3 regions of the Pseudomonas sp. NFX15 genome follow, and region 2 is predicted to be linked to each of the others. Evidence: predicted binding sites of a transcription regulator. Region 2 holds the regulator's gene; each other region holds the start of a gene.

Evidence for each region. Region 2 encodes sigma-54, which starts transcription at its own class of promoters, with help from an activator protein. Its sites were predicted from a motif close to ANTGGCATNNANNTTGCTNT; they were not measured.
Region 1: glnA (type I glutamate--ammonia ligase) is a predicted target of sigma-54. The motif match lies at 3,324-3,343, and genes of this name have one in related genera.
Region 3: J1D76_RS24715 (circularly permuted type 2 ATP-grasp protein) is a predicted target of sigma-54. The motif match lies at 1,934-1,953, and genes of this name have one in related genera.

What each region holds. Positions count from the first base shown of each region.
Region 1 covers NZ_JAFMPV010000009.1:129,135-134,357, forward strand. The annotation lists gene glnL (nitrogen regulation protein NR(II)) at 1-281, opposite strand, end outside; gene J1D76_RS12550 (penicillin-binding protein) at 510-1,040, opposite strand; gene J1D76_RS12555 (DUF4124 domain-containing protein) at 1,037-1,552, opposite strand; gene glnA (type I glutamate--ammonia ligase) at 1,820-3,226, opposite strand; gene thiI (tRNA uracil 4-sulfurtransferase ThiI) at 3,558-5,012, shown strand; gene typA (translational GTPase TypA) at 5,152-5,223, shown strand, end outside.
Region 2 covers NZ_JAFMPV010000021.1:17,966-23,188, forward strand. The annotation lists gene rapZ (RNase adapter RapZ) at 1-24, opposite strand, end outside; gene ptsN (PTS IIA-like nitrogen regulatory protein PtsN) at 27-491, opposite strand; gene hpf (ribosome hibernation-promoting factor, HPF/YfiA family) at 504-812, opposite strand; gene J1D76_RS20315 (RNA polymerase factor sigma-54) at 887-2,380, opposite strand; gene lptB (LPS export ABC transporter ATP-binding protein) at 2,610-3,335, opposite strand; gene lptA (lipopolysaccharide transport periplasmic protein LptA) at 3,335-3,883, opposite strand; gene lptC (LPS export ABC transporter periplasmic protein LptC) at 3,870-4,442, opposite strand; gene J1D76_RS20335 (KdsC family phosphatase) at 4,450-4,974, opposite strand; gene J1D76_RS20340 (KpsF/GutQ family sugar-phosphate isomerase) at 4,974-5,223, opposite strand, start outside.
Region 3 covers NZ_JAFMPV010000033.1:49,328-54,550, reverse strand. The annotation lists gene J1D76_RS24720 (alpha-E domain-containing protein) at 1-478, opposite strand, end outside; gene J1D76_RS24715 (circularly permuted type 2 ATP-grasp protein) at 492-1,901, opposite strand; gene J1D76_RS24710 (ribonuclease E inhibitor RraB) at 2,259-2,603, opposite strand; gene J1D76_RS24705 (hypothetical protein) at 2,813-3,046, opposite strand; gene speE (polyamine aminopropyltransferase) at 3,251-4,126, opposite strand; gene J1D76_RS24695 (PLDc N-terminal domain-containing protein) at 4,379-4,570, opposite strand; gene J1D76_RS24690 (hypothetical protein) at 4,653-5,183, opposite strand.

The sequences.
Region 1 (5,223 bases), on a different contig from region 2:
TAATCCACGGTCAGGGTCTGGCCGGTGAGGGCGGTGAGCATGGCTTCGCGCTTGGTGAACGGGTGTGCTTGTTCGACGGCTTGGCGCAACGAATTCAGCGCCTCGGTGGATTCGGTAAACAATTCGCTGATGAATTGCCCGTGGCTGCGCTGACCGCTGATAGCCAGCAGCATCTCCGCCGCCGGGTTCATGTACTCGAGGCGCAATTCGGCGTCGAGCAGGATGGTGGCAGTGGTGAGGTTGTCGAGTAGCAAACGGTGGAGTGCGTCGCTAATGGTCATCGGGACCTCTTTTAGGGCGCAGCGTGCGCAAGAAACAAGCGTTGCTGCGGAAAATGCAAAAACCAAACCAAGGCTCCGAAAAGAAGCGCCGAAAGCCTGAAACGGGCGTTTAACGCTCGATTGCGTGGCGTTCTGCCAGCTTTCGCGGGTAGTTTCGAACCAAAATGGGTTGCAATGTGAGTAGGGTGCAAGCATTTGCACCAATATAGGGCGCAAACCTATACAAGGTTAGAAAAGTCGCTGGAAAGGGTTTTTTTCTTCGGCGGGTTTATCGCTGAGCGGGCATTCCGGTCGCTGGCCGTAGTCTTCGAGGGCGCAAGGTTTGATCCGGCGTTTCTGGCTGAGCGAGGTACGCTGCATGTGGAAAGGTTGGCTAGCCGTGCGTTCGACGATGCGCCCCTGTTCGTCGAGGATTTCCACCGACAGGGTGTGGCTGCCGCGATCAATGTTGCTCAACGGGAACACCGGGCTCGTGCCGGGTTCTGCAGTGGGCTGGCCGTCGAGCAGCAAGCGGTAGCGGTGACCAGGTTGCAGGGCAGGCTCATGGGTGGCGCTGACAATGACTTCTCCTGCATTGCTGCGGATAGTTGCATCGGGTTCCGGGACCAGGATACGCAACACGTCGTAGTGGAACAGTGCGGGTTCTTCTATTGGGTTTTCGGCAATCACCGACAGGGCAGAAGCGGGGTTGGCGCCCGTGTCGGCCTGCGCCAAGACGGAATGGGCAATAAGGCTGGCAATCAGCAGCCAGGCCTTCACGGCTTGTGCACTCGTTGGACGATGATGTTCACGGTGGGGCTTTGCTGCACAACCTTTTCACCCTCGATGACTTGAACGGCGAGGCGATGCTCGCCGCGATCGATATTCACCAGTTGCAGGGTCGGCACGTTGCCAGGCTGGCCGTAGGGCTGATCGTCCAGCACCAGCCGCAGCAGATGCTGGTCTTGCAGGCCTGGTTCGATCTGCACGTTGACGATGAACGAGCCGTTGTTGGCGCGCAGGTTTTCTGTGGTGGGCAGGCCTGTTAGCGTCAGCACTTCATAGGCTTTGGGCGGCTGGCCTTGGCGGGGTGGTTCGCTCGCTGGATCAGCATCGGCGGGCGGCTGTCGCTCGACGCTGTTGAGGGGCGGCAGCTCGACCGGTTGGGCGCTGACGCCGTCAGGTGGTTGATTGCTATACGCTGTGGCGCCGTTGGCATCGGTGTACTTGTAGATCTGCGCCGTGGCGGGCAGAACGATCAGCAGCAGGATGAAGAGAAAACCACGACCCATGGAATCGACCGGAAACGAAAGCGATGGGTTGCAGCATAGGTCAGGCTGGGTGTTTGACCCAAGCAGGTAACATTCGGGCGTAATTGAAGCCCCCTGTAGGAGCTGGCTTGCCAGCGAAAGCGGTTGGTCTGACACAGTAGTGTTGTATGTGTCGACGCATTCGCTGGCAAGCCAGCTCCTACAAGGTTTTATAGTGTTTTCAAGACAATAAAAAAGGCCTCCCGAAGGAGACCTTTTTGTCACGCCGCTTGCGCAGGCGCTACCGGATTAGCAGCTGTAGTACAGCTCGTATTCCAGTGGGTGTACGAAGGTACGTACCTTGATTTCTTCTTCGCTTTTCAGGGCGATGTAAGCGTCGATGAAGTCGTCGCTGAAGACGCCGCCTTTGGTCAGGAACGCACGACCTTTGTCCAGCTCTTCCAGGGCTTCTTTCAGGCTGCCGCAAACTTGTGGGATCTCTTTCGCCTCTTCAGGCGGCAGGTCGTACAGGTTTTTGTCAGCGGCGTCGCCAGGGTGGATCTTGTTCTGGATGCCGTCCAGGCCAGCCATCAACAGTGCGGCGAAAGCCAGGTACGGGTTGGCAGCCGGGTCCGGGAAGCGTGCTTCGATACGGCGGGCTTTCGGGCTCGACACGTAAGGAATACGGATCGAAGCAGAACGGTTACGAGCCGAGTAGGCCAGCATTACCGGCGCTTCGAAGCCTGGTACCAGACGCTTGTAGGAGTTGGTAGCCGGGTTGGTGAAGCCGTTCAGGGCCTTACCGTGCTTGATGATACCGCCGATGAAGTACAGGGCGGTGTCGGACAGGCCGGCATAACCTTCACCTGCGAAGGTGTTCTTGCCATCTTTCCAGATGGACATGTGTACGTGCATACCCGAGCCGTTGTCGCCGTACAGAGGCTTAGGCATGAAGGTCGCGGTACGGCCGTAGGCGTCAGCAACGTTGTGCACGACGTACTTCAGGGTTTGGGTTTCGTCGGCTTTCTTCACCAGGGTGTTGAACTTGACGCCGATTTCGTTCTGGCCGGCAGTCGCCACTTCGTGGTGGTGAACTTCAACGGTCAGGCCCATTTCTTCCAGTGCGTTGCACATGGAGGTACGGATTTCGTGGTCGTGGTCGAACGGCGGAACCGGGAAATAGCCGCCTTTGACGCCTGGACGGTGACCTTTGTTGCCGCCTTCGATGTCCTGGTCGGACATCCACGAACCTTGTTCGGAGTAGATCTTGAACATGGAGCCGGAAATGTCGGACTTGAACTTCACTTGGTCGAAGATGAAGAACTCTGGCTCTGGACCCGCGAACACGGTGTCACCGATACCGGTGGCTTTCAGGTGTTCTTCAGCACGACGGGCGATCGCACGTGGGTCGCGGTCGTAGCCTTGCATGCTCGAAGGTTCGATGATGTCGCAGACCAGGATCAGGGTCGGCTCTTCGGTGAACGGGTCCAGCACGGCGGTGGAGTCGTCCGGCATCAGGATCATGTCGGAGGCTTCGATGCCTTTCCAGCCAGCAATGGACGAACCGTCGAACATTTTGCCGACTTCGAAGAAGTCGTCATCCAGCGCATCGCGAGCCGGCATGGTCACGTGGTGCTGAGTGCCTTTGGTGTCCGTGAAGCGCAGATCAATCCATTTGACGTCATGATCTTTGATGAGTTGAACCGACTTCGACATAGTGTCCTCCGGGTGGCTTCGGGCTTAGTAATGGATAGCCCTTGGAAAGTGGGTGATGCCGGCGCGAATACTCTGCCAAGGCAACCTGCCTCACAAGGGAGCAAATTGCATGCCAGTGCCCCACCATGGGTTTTTTGCCCCAAAAACACGCTTATTAGCCATAAATGCACTTTAAAGCAGAAAATACCGCCCCGTAATGTGGCGTCATTTCCAATAAATGACCCGTTTTGGTGCGTGCAAAACCTTCTGCACATTAACTGGTTAAACCTTGAGCAATTTCCGCTATAATCCGCGCCCCCCTTTTTCGGCAGGCCTCGTGCGCGCTGTTTCCATGAAATTAATCGTAAAAGTCTTCCCCGAGATCACCATCAAGAGCCGCCCGGTACGGATGCGTTTCATCCGCCAATTGGCCAAGAACATCCGTGCCGTGCTCCGCGATCTGGACCCGGCTGTGGTGGTGAACGGCGTGTGGGACAACCTCGAGCTGGAAACCCGCGTCAGCGACCCCAAGGCCCTGAAGGAGATGGGCGAGCGCCTGAGCTGCATGCCGGGCGTCGCGCACTTCCTGCAAATCGACGAGTACCCGCTGGGCGACTTCGACGACATCGTTGAAAAGTGCAAGCAGCACTACGGCGATGCCCTGGCCGGGAAGATCTTTTCGGTGCGTTGCAAGCGCGCCGGCAAACACCCGTTCAGCTCGATCGACATCGAAAAATATGTCGGCAGCCAGCTGCGCCGTCAGTGCGGTGCTGCCGGGATCGACCTGAAAAACCCGGAAATCGAAGTGCGCATCGAAGTTCGCGACCAACGGTTGTTTGTGATCCACAGCCAGCACAACGGTATCGGCGGTTATCCGTTGGGCGCGCTGGAGCAGACGCTGGTGCTGATGTCCGGTGGTTTCGACTCCACCGTGGCGGCGTACCAGATCATGCGCCGCGGCCTGATGGCGCATTTCTGCTTCTTTAACCTGGGCGGACGGGCCCACGAACTGGGCGTCATGGAAGTCGCGCATTTCATCTGGAAGAAGTACGGCAGCTCCCAACGCGTGCTATTTGTCAGTGTGCCGTTCGAAGAAGTGCTCGGCGAAATCCTCGGCAAAGTCGATAACAGTCATATGGGCGTAGTATTGAAGCGTATGATGTTGCGCGCTTCGTCACAAATTGCCGATCGACTGCACATCGACGCGCTGGTCACCGGTGAGGCGATCTCCCAGGTGTCGAGCCAGACGCTGCCGAACCTGTCGGTGATCGACTGCGTGACCGACAAGCTGGTCCTGCGCCCACTGATCGTCGCGCACAAGCAGGACATCATCGACACGGCCAACGAAATCGGCACCGCCGATTTCGCCCGGCACATGCCGGAGTACTGCGGGGTCATCTCGGTCAACCCGAAGACCGCCGCCAAGCGCTATCGCGTCGAGCACGAAGAGAAAGAATTCGACATGGCGGTGCTCGAGCGTGCGCTCGAAAACGCCAAACTGGTGCCGATCGATCGGGTGATCGATGAACTGGGCCAGGATGTACAAATTGAAGAAGTCAGCGAGGCGCTGGCCGGTCAGATCGTCATCGACATCCGTCACCCGGATGCCGCTGAAGACGACCCGCTGGACCTGGCTGGCATCGAGGTACAAACGATGCCGTTTTATGCAGTGAACGCTCGTTTCAAGGAACTGGACCCTACTCGCCAGTACCTGTTGTATTGCGACAAAGGCGTGATGAGTCGCCTGCATGCCCACCATTTGCTCAGTGAGGGGCATGCCAATGTGCGCGTTTATCGACCGAGCTAAGTGCCCGGGGCTGTTTGCCTGTGGCCTGCGTCACCGGCCCCCCGACGCCACCGTCAAGCTGTAACGGCTTTCACGGACGCTACTGTTAATCGCTGCCAAGACTTGTCAGCACACCGAATCCTCTGATCGAGATACACAAGTGATCGAAAATCTACGCAACATCGCCATCATTGCCCACGTTGACCATGGTAAGACCACCCTGGTTGACAAA
Region 2 (5,223 bases):
GCCACTGACGATGATCAAGCGCATGATTACTGACCGTTTTGCTCGTCCAGGACAACCTGATACAGGGCTTCATTGCTTTTGGCGCTACGCAGTTTGTCGCGTACATCCTTACGGTCGAGCATGCTGGCGATCTGGCGCAGCAGCTCAAGGTGCGCATCGGTAGCGGCTTGCGGGACCAGCAGGACAAACAGCAGGTCAACCGGTGCGCCGTCGATGGCGTCGAAATCGATAGGGGCGTCCAGGTGCATCAAGGCACTGATGGGCGACTCACAGCCTTTAAGGCGGCAGTGTGGAATGGCGATGCCGTTACCAAAACCGGTCGAGCCGAGTTTTTCACGGGCAATCAGCGCCTCGAAGACATCTTGCATCTCCAGCCCCGGCACTTCGCGGGCGATCAGATTGGCAATTTGTTCGAGGGCTTTCTTTTTACTGCCGCCCGGCACGTTCACGAGGGAACGGCCGGGGGTCAGGATACTTTCAAGTCGGATCATGGGTTGGGGGTGTTAACGACCGGTCGCGCCCTGAAGGAGGCTCTGGGTCTTTTCCTTATGCTTTTTGAGTTGTTTATCCAGCTTGTCGGTGAGTGCGTCGATGGCGGCATACATGTCGGTATGTTCCGCGTTGGCGACCACTTCATTCCCGGGAATATGCAGCGTGGCTTCGATTTTCTGCTTCAGCTTCTCGACGGTCATCGTGACCTGCACGTTGGTGATCTTGTCGAAATGTCGCTCCAATCGTTCGAGTTTTTCGCCGATGTAGGTGCGAAGAGGTTCGGTCACTTCCAGTTGGTGTCCACTGATGTTGACTTGCATACAGCTTCTCCTTCGTTGCCAGTGCATAAAGCGGCAGATCAGATGATCTGCCACTGGAACGCTGTGGCGTGGCCCTACATCAACCGCTTGCGTTCGCTCGAAGGCGCGATCCCGAGGGATTCGCGGTACTTGGCGACGGTGCGGCGAGCCACCTGAATGCCTTGTGCCTCCAGTAAACCAGCGATCTTGCTGTCACTCAACGGCTTTTTCTGATTTTCCGCGGCAACCAGTTTTTTGATGATCGCGCGGATCGCCGTGGACGAGCATTCGCCGCCTTCGGAGGTACTGACGTGACTGGAGAAAAAATATTTCAGTTCATAAATACCCCGGGGGGTGTGCATGAACTTTTGGGTGGTCACCCTCGAAATCGTCGATTCATGCATGCCGACTGCTTCGGCGATGTCATGCAGGACCAGCGGCTTCATGGCTTCGTCGCCATATTCGAGGAATCCGCGCTGATGCTCGACGATCTGGGTGGCCACTTTCATCAGGGTTTCGTTGCGGCTCTGCAGGCTCTTGATGAACCAGCGGGCCTCCTGCAACTGATTGCGCATGAACGTGTTGTCGGCGCTGGTGTCGGCGCGGCGCACGAAGCCGGCGTACTGGGCGTTGACCCGCAGCCGTGGCACCGACTCCTGGTTCAGCTCTACCAGCCAGCGTTCGTTGTCCTTGCGCACGATCACGTCGGGCACGACATATTCGGCTTCGGTGGACTCGATTTGCGAGCCTGGGCGCGGGTTGAGGCTCTGGACCAGCTCGATGACCTGGCGCAGCTCGTCTTCCTTGAGTTTCATGCGGCGCATCAACTGGCTGTAGTCGCGGCCGCCCAGCAGGTCGATGTAATCGGTGACCAGGCGCTTGGCCTCGGCCAGCCAAGGAGTCTTGGCTGGCAGCTGCCGCAGTTGCAGCAGCAGGCATTCACCCAGGTTGCGGGCGCCAATGCCGGCAGGCTCGAATTGCTGGATGCGGTGCAGGACGGCTTCGATTTCGTCCAGCTCGATGTCCAGTTCCGGGTCGAAGGCTTCGAGGATTTCCTCAAGGGTTTCGTCCAGGTAGCCCTGATTGTTGATGCAATCGATCAGGGTCACGGCGATCAGGCGATCGGTGTCGGACATCGGGGCCAGGTTCAGTTGCCACAGTAAGTGGCTCTGCAGGCTTTCGCCGGCCGAGGTGCGGGTGGTGAAGTCCCACTCGTCGTCATCGTTGCTGGGCAGGCTGCTGGCGCTGGTCTGGTAAACGTCTTCCCAGGCGGTGTCGACCGGGAGCTCGTTGGGAATGCGCTCGTTCCAGTCGCCTTCCTCGAGGTTATCGACCGTCGGGGCGCTTTCCTGGTAGGAGGGTTCCTGGATATCGGTATTGGGCTTTTGTTCGGCGTTGTCGGCCAGGGGGTCGGAATTGTCGAAGTCGTCGCCTTCTTCCTGGCGTTCGAGCATCGGATTGGACTCCAGGGCCTCCTGGATTTCCTGTTGCAGGTCCAGGGTCGACAATTGGAGCAGGCGGATGGCCTGTTGCAGCTGCGGTGTCATCGTCAGCTGCTGGCCCATTCTCAAGACTAGCGATGGTTTCATGGCAGGGGCTTAACACCTTATTCGCCGGCGCACATGCGCCATCCACTACAGGGCGCCGAAGCGCCAAACTTAAGCAAGTTATATGCCTGAAACTGAGGGGTTTGCCTAGACCGCTGTAACAATAAAAAGCTATAAAACTTTGTTGACACAAGGCCGTCATCGGCGGCGATGGATGTGCAGCGGGTACTCAAGGCGCGGCGTTCGGGCGATTGCCTGGACACCGTTGCACTTACAGGCGGAATTCGTGGCCCAGATACACTTCCTTCACCAGTTCATTGGCAAGGATGGTTTCCGCGTCGCCTTCGGCAATCAGTTGGCCGTCGTTGACGATGTAGGCGGTCTCGCAGATATCCAGGGTTTCACGAACGTTGTGGTCAGTGATCAACACGCCAATGCCTTTGGCCTTGAGGTGGTGGATGATCTGCTTGATGTCGCCGACTGAAATCGGGTCCACGCCGGCGAAGGGTTCGTCGAGGAGGATGAATTTCGGGTTGGTGGCCAGGGCCCGGGCGATTTCCACACGACGACGCTCGCCGCCGGACAGGCTCATGCCGAGGTTGTCGCGGATGTGGCTGATGTGGAATTCCTGCAATAGGCTTTCCAGTTCCTTGCGGCGGCCGGCCTTGTCGAGTTCCTTGCGGGTCTCGAGGATGGCCATGATGTTGTCGGCCACCGACAGCTTGCGGAAGATCGAGGCTTCCTGCGGCAAATAGCCGATACCGGCCTTGGCGCGGCCGTGCATCGGCTGGTGGCTGACGTCCAGGTCGTCGATCAGCACGCGGCCCTGATCTGCCTGCACCAGGCCGACGATCATGTAGAAGCAGGTGGTCTTGCCGGCGCCGTTCGGGCCGAGCAGGCCGACGATCTGACCGCTGTCGATGGACAGGCTGACGTCACGCACGACCTGGCGGCTCTTGTAGCTCTTGGCCAGATGCTGAGCTTTCAGGGTTGCCATTACTGCGCCTTTTTCTCGTCGGTTTTGCTTTTTGGCTGGATCACCATGTCGATACGCGGACGCGATTCCGTGACCTTGCTGCCCGTAGCGCGACCGGCGCTGGCGAGCTTCTTGACGGTGTCATAGACGATTTTCTCGCCCTGGGTGGTGTTGTTGTCCTTGTCGACAACCTTTGCCTTGTCGATCAGCACGACGCGGTTTTGCGTGGCGTGGTACTGGATGGTCACGCCCCAGCCCTGAACCGGTTTGGTGTCGCCAGCCGTTTGCAGTTGCTCGAAATAGGCGAGGTTGCCTACCGACGTGACAACGTCGATGTCGCCCGCCGGCGTACGGGTGATCGTGACGGTATTGCCTTTGACGATCATCGACCCCTGGGTAATGATCACGTCGCCTTTATAGGTGGCAATGCCTTGCTTGTCGTCCAGTTGGGCGTCGTCGGCTTGAATGCGGATAGGCTGCTCTTGATCGTTCGGCAGAGCCCAGGCGCTCACGCTTCCCAGTGCTGCGCCCAGACTGAGCAAAATCGGGAGGGTTTTAACGAGCCTCATACTGTCCTCTTACGTTCGATAGCAGGTGTATCCTGCTTTCTTTCAAATACGCCTTCATTCCCTTGCCAGTCGATACGCCGCCAGCGCCGTCGATTCTAACGTCTTGCTCGGTCTGCGCATATTGCTGCTGGGGGAACACGGTCATACGGGTACTGGTGATCAGGGTCTTGCGGTTTTTTTCGTCGAAGCGGGTGATGCGCACGTCGTCGATCAACTCGACTTGCGTGCCGTCCGGGTTGACCTCGCCACGCAGGCTCTGCACGTGCCACGGGAATTCGGTGCCGCGGAACACGTTCAGGTCAGGGTTGGTCAGCAAGGTCACTTCAGTGGCCTTGAGGTGCTCGACCTTGTCCGACGTCAAATCGTATTGCAGCCTGCCATCGGGCAGGTACTGCACGCTATGGGCGTTGGTGGCGTAGTAGTCGATCGCGCTCTCATCTACCACGGCAGCAGGCTTGTCGAGAAAGCGTTCCGGGCTGATGTTCCAGTAGCCGACCGCCGCGAATATCGCCGCGATGCAGGTGAACAGTAGTGTGTTGCGAAACTTTTTGCTCAGCATAGTGGGCTCACAGGTACGCTGCATTGGCCGCGTCGAGGCGGTCCTGGGCGCGCAGGATCAATTCGCAGAACTCGCGAGCGGCACCTTCGCCACCACGGGCGACGGTGATGCCGTGGGCGTGTTCGCGCACGAAGCTGGCGGCATTGGCCACGGCCATGCCCAGGCCGACGCGGCGAATCACCGGCAGGTCCGGCAGGTCGTCGCCGAGGTAGGCAACCTGTTCATAGCTTAGGTTGAGTTCGGCGAGCAGGCCGTCGAGTACCACCAGTTTGTCTTCGCGACCCTGAAAAAGATGCGCGATGCCGAGGTTCTTCGCCCGGCGTTCGACCACCGGGGTTTTGCGGCCGCTGATGATTGCGGTCTGTACGCCGGCCGCCATCAGCATCTTGATGCCCTGGCCGTCGAGTGTGTTGAAGGTCTTGAATTCGCTGCCGTCTTCGAGGAAGTACAGGCGGCCATCGGTCAGGACGCCGTCAACGTCGAATACTGCCAGCTTGATGTGTTTGCCGCGTTGCATCAGATCAGTGTTCATTACATTACTCCCGCACGCAGCAAGTCGTGCATGTTCAGGGCGCCGACGGGGCGGTCTTCGTTGTCGACCACCACCAGTGCGCTGATTTTGTGGTCTTCCATGATTTTCAGCGCTTCGGCGGCAAGCATCTCGGCGCGGGCGGTCTTGCCGTGGGCGGTCATGACCTCGTCGATGGTGGCGCTGTGGATGTCAATGCTGCGGTCCAGGGTGCGGCGCAAGTCGCCGTCGGTGAAGATCCCGGCCAGCTTG
Region 3 (5,223 bases), on a different contig from region 2:
ACGCATCGTTACGCATGATGGTGCCGTAGGACGCGCCCCGGAACAGGTGGGAGCGCTCCTTGATCCACTCGCAGAAACGGCTCATGCCGTAGCGACTGAGGCCCTGTTCGGCGATGCCGCGAATTTCCAGCCAGGTGGCGTTGATGTTTTCCCACATGTCGGCGGTAATGCGCCCACGCACCGCATGGGCGCTTGCCCGCGCAGCGCCGAGGCAGCTGTAGATGCTCGCCGGATTCGCCGCATCCAGCGCGAAAAAATGCAGCAGCCGCTCGGCATGCAACTCGCCGTGGCGCTCCAGGTAATCGTCGAGCGTGCCGGTGATCAACAGCGGCATGGCCAGTTCGTGCAAACCATTGCCACGGCCGTCTTGCGGCATCAGCGACAGTGAATAACTGATGTCGAGCATCCGTGCGAGGTTTTCCGCCCGCTCCAGGTAACGTGACATCCAGTACAGATCCGAGGCAGTTCTACTTAACATGGCAGGCTTCCTTTCAATCCTCGACCACCCAGGTGTCTTTGGTTCCGCCACCCTGGGAGGAGTTGACCACCAGGGAGCCCTCGCGCAGCGCGACACGGGTCAAACCACCGGGGACCACCCGGGTTTCACGACCCGATAACACAAACGGGCGCAAGTCGATGTGGCGTGGCGCGATGCCGTTTTCGACAAAGGTCGGACAGGTCGACAGCGACAACGTCGGTTGCGCGATGTATGCGTGGGGCTTGGCGATGAGGCGCGCGCGGAAAGCTTCGATTTCCGCCGCCGTGGCCGCCGGCCCCACCAGCATTCCGTAACCGCCGGAGCCCTGGGTTTCCTTGACCACCAGCTCTGGAAGATTGGCCAGCACGTGGGAAAGTTCAGACGGATTACGGCATTGCCAGGTCGGCACGTTCTTCAGGATCGGTTCTTCATCGAGGTAGAAACGGATCATGTCGGTGACGAACGGGTACACCGACTTGTCATCCGCCACCCCCGTGCCGATGGCATTGGCCAGCACCACGTTGCCGGAGCGATAGGACGACAGCAGCCCCGGCACGCCGAGCATCGACTCAGGGTTGAACGCCAACGGATCGAGAAAGGCGTCGTCGAGGCGCCGATAAATCACATCGACCGCTTTCGGCCCGTCGGTGGTGCGCATGTAGACCTTGTCGTCGCGCACGAACAGGTCCGCGCCCTCCACCAGCTCCACACCCATTTCCCGCGCCAAAAACGCATGCTCGAAGAATGCGCTGTTGAAGCGCCCCGGCGTCAGCACCACCACGCTCGGGTTATCGATGGGGCTTGAGCTTTTCAGGGTGTCGAGCAGCAGGTTCGGGTAGTGATCGATGGGGGCGATGCGCTGCGCCGCGAACAGCTCGGGGAACAGGCGCATCATCATCTTGCGGTCTTCAAGCATGTAGCTGACGCCGCTCGGCGTGCGCAGGTTGTCTTCGAGCACGTAGTAGGTGCCGTCACCGTCGCGCACCAGATCGACGCCGGAGATGTGCGAGTAGATATCGCGGTGCAGGTCCAGGCCCTGCATCGCCAACTGGTATTGCTCGTTGGCCAGCACCTGTTCGGCCGGAATGATGCCGGCCTTGATGATGCGCTGCTCGTGGTAGAGGTCGGCGAGGAACATGTTCAACGCCTTGACCCGCTGGATGCAGCCGCGCTCGACCACTCGCCATTCGCTGGCAGGAATGCTGCGCGGGATGGTATCGAAGGGGATCAGGCGCTCTGTGCCCTGCTCGTCCCCGTAGAGCGTGAAGGTAATCCCGGCGCGATGAAACAACAGATCGGCCTCGCGTCGCCGTTGTGCCAGAAGCTCGTCAGGCGTCTCGGCCAGCCAACGGGCAAACTCCCGATAATGCGGGCGGACCTGGCCGCCGGCATCATACATTTCATCAAAATAGGTGCGGATCATGCCGTACTCCTTGTCACCCGGACCCTCGGACCATCGCAAGGCCCGTGCCATCGGCAGAATCGCTTTGATTTCAATCGGTTGGATATTCACCGCGCTGACACCGCACCAATCCTGTGCGGCAAACGCCCCAACCTGATCGCCCCCGCTTCATTACAAGGCGTGATAAGAGCCTGTCACCAGCATAGTCCGTAGGAGCCGGCTTGCTGGCGAAGGGCCGTTAAGTCATGTGTTGTTCTTCGAGGACGCCATCGCTGGCAAGCCAGCTCCTACAAGGGCGTGTTGAATTAATTGGCGGCGAAAATGAAAACGGCCAACCCGAAGGTCAGCCGTGTTTGCTGGTTGTTACTGTTCATAAGGTTATGCGAGTCGCCCTCGTACCTCCTGTTTCACACCCCAGCCTTCGATGATACCGCCCAATGGTTCGACCACCGCTTCGAAACCCTGCTCGAAATCGCCGATGTCGTCGTAGGTGGCATACATGACTTTGCACAACTCCAGCGCCCAGGCGCCGTCATCGCGCACACTGACTTGCGCATCCAGGGATTCACCCCGGTGGAAATGTCCTGCCGCCCTGCGTGCCCGCTCCTCGTCCGGGAAAATGGCGTAGAACTCGATGGGATGAAACCGGGAAAAGTCAAAACCGCCTTCTTTCATGCGGCGCAGCACACTGCTGCTGATGTCTTCTTGATAGGCTGTGCTCATGAAACGTCCTCCTCAAAACGATGGATAGACTTTCCGTACTCCCTCACCCGCAACCGAACAGCGCGAGCGACGGCAATGATGTGCCGGTGGGAAACAAGCATGGAGCTGACAAGACCAGACCTTAGCGATCCATTCGCTGATCTCGCTTGCAGAGTAGCCCCAAGATAGAGCCGCTGCCAAGGCCTGGATTTGAATGCGACAGGTGTTGTTCAGATTGGAGTGATGCCGAGGATTTGTATGCTGTTCTGCGACTTGAGCTCTTTGACGCGCGCGTCAAGGGTGCGCCCTTCCAGATCGTTCAGATCCAGTTCGGCAGCGACAGGAAGAAGCCGGGCCTTGATCAGCTTGGCGGCCTGCTCTTTATCCGGGCATTCATCGCACTCAAAGACTTCGTTGATGGTCTCGCCATGATCATCCACGAAAGTGACTTTCCACTTTTGCATTGGTGCCTCCTCGATAAAACCCGTCGGTGGGCTTACCTCTATCTCGACCTTGTTAGCAGGCTAATTGTTCCATCGAGGTCAGAGAGGACCTGTGGGAGCGTGGCTTGCCGGCGAAAGCGGTGTGTCAGTTGACATTAATGTGTCTGAAACACCGCTTTCGCGGGCAAGCCACGCCCACAGGTATTGCGAACCAACCGATGGAAATCAGTCGTTGCTTGGTTTGTTCACGGCCTGCAATACGTACTGCGGCAAGGCAAACGCACCGATGTGAATTTCAGGATTGTAGTAGCGCGTGATAATGCCGCTGCCGGTGAAGCGCTGTTGCAGGGTTTCGCGGGACAACTTGCGATAAGCGTTATTGGTTGCGCCCCAGGCGAAGGTCATCGAGCCGCCGATGTAGGTCGGCACGGCGGCCTGGTAGAAGTGCCAGTCCGGGAACAGGCTGCGCAGGCGACCGGCGGTGGTCTTCACTTCTTCGATCTGCATGAACGGCGTGCCGTTTTGGGTCACCAGGATGCCGCCTTCGTTCAGGCAACGGCGGCAGGCCTGGTAGAAGTTTTCCGAGAACAGCACTTCGCCCGGCCCGATCGGGTCGGTGGAGTCGGAAATGATCACGTCGAATTTTTCCGTGGCGGTGGCGACGAAACGCATGCCGTCGTCGATCACCAGGTTCAGGCGTGGATCATCGAACGCGCCCTTGGAGTGATTCGGCAAGAACTCCTTGCACATGTCGACCACGGTGCCGTCGATCTCGACCATGGTGATGTGCTCAACGCTGCGGTGCTTGGCCACTTCACGCAGCATGCCGCCATCACCGCCGCCGATGATCAATACGCGCTTGGCGGAGCCATGGGCGAGGATCGGCACGTGGGTGAGCATTTCGTGGTAGATGAACTCGTCGGCTTCGGTGGTCTGGATCACGCCGTCCAGCGCCATCACCCGGCCCATGCGCGGGTTTTCGAAGATCACCAGGTGCTGGTGCTCGGTGCGCACTTCGTACAGCAGTTTTTCCATGCGAAAACGCTGGCCGTAGCCTTCGTAGAGGGTTTCCAGGTAGTCGCTGGCGGGGATGTTGCTCATGGGAAGTGCTCCGATGAATGCGGGTGGCAACGGACGGTTACCCGCCCATGATGGCCAATCGATCGGCTCGATTGACCGGGAAAGGCGCGCATTCTACGTCGCGGAAGATGACAGGTCGAACCTCACTTGTTCGGGTTGCCCCAATCCTGTGGGAGCGAGCTCGCCCGCGAAAGGATCAACCAAGTGCACCTGACAGACCGAGGCGTCTGTATCGCGGGCAAGCCACGCTCCCACAGGTACAGTGTTGGTCCTTCAGAACTTGACGTTGCCCCGCGGCCCGGCGATGGCCCAGATGATCAGCCCCAGCACGGGCAGCAACGCGATCAGCAACACCCAGAGGACCTTCGACCCGGTCCCGGCGCTGCTTTTGAACACGTTGATGATGGCCCAGATGTCCAGGGCAAAAATGATCAAGGCGACCAGGCTGTTGAACGTGGAACCCATGGTGACGCTCCCTAAAAGTGATATGCCACCATAGGATAGCCGGTCGGCGCCAGGGTTCCCGTTTATTGACAGTGTTTGGCTATTAGACGTGGATCGCGACTTTCAAGGCTTCCAGGGATGGCGCTGCGGCAATGCCGGTTTCTGCACACAATTCCAGCACCCGTGGCAGGTCATTGCCGAAGACCAGCACTACCTGCAACTCATCATCGAGCAACTGGCTGAAGTTCATCAGCGTGTAGCCGCCGTTATCCTTGTTCAGGCTGCTCATTTGCACCTGGATACGGTTGAGCGCGGTCAATGCTTCGGTCTTGGCCAGTTGCTTGGGCTTGAGGTTGAAATCAACACCCGGGCCGAACGAGGCGACGATCTGCGCGAACAGGTCCATGTAGCTGTCGGCCTGGAACAGCACCGTCTCCGGCAGGCTGCCGACCACTACCCACTCACCCAACGGGATCGGGAAGGTCTCGTCGTAGTTGATGTCCGGATTGGAGGCCAGAAAAGCCTGGGGCTCGGCGTAGGCCTGGGCCGCTTCGTCCGCGACCTTGAGGATTTCGTCTTCGCCCATGCACCCGGAGCTGATTTTGCTGATGAGTTCGACGAGTGCAGCTTTCATGGGGGGCAGATCCTGTAGCGAGGGAGGTTTTGAGGGCGCG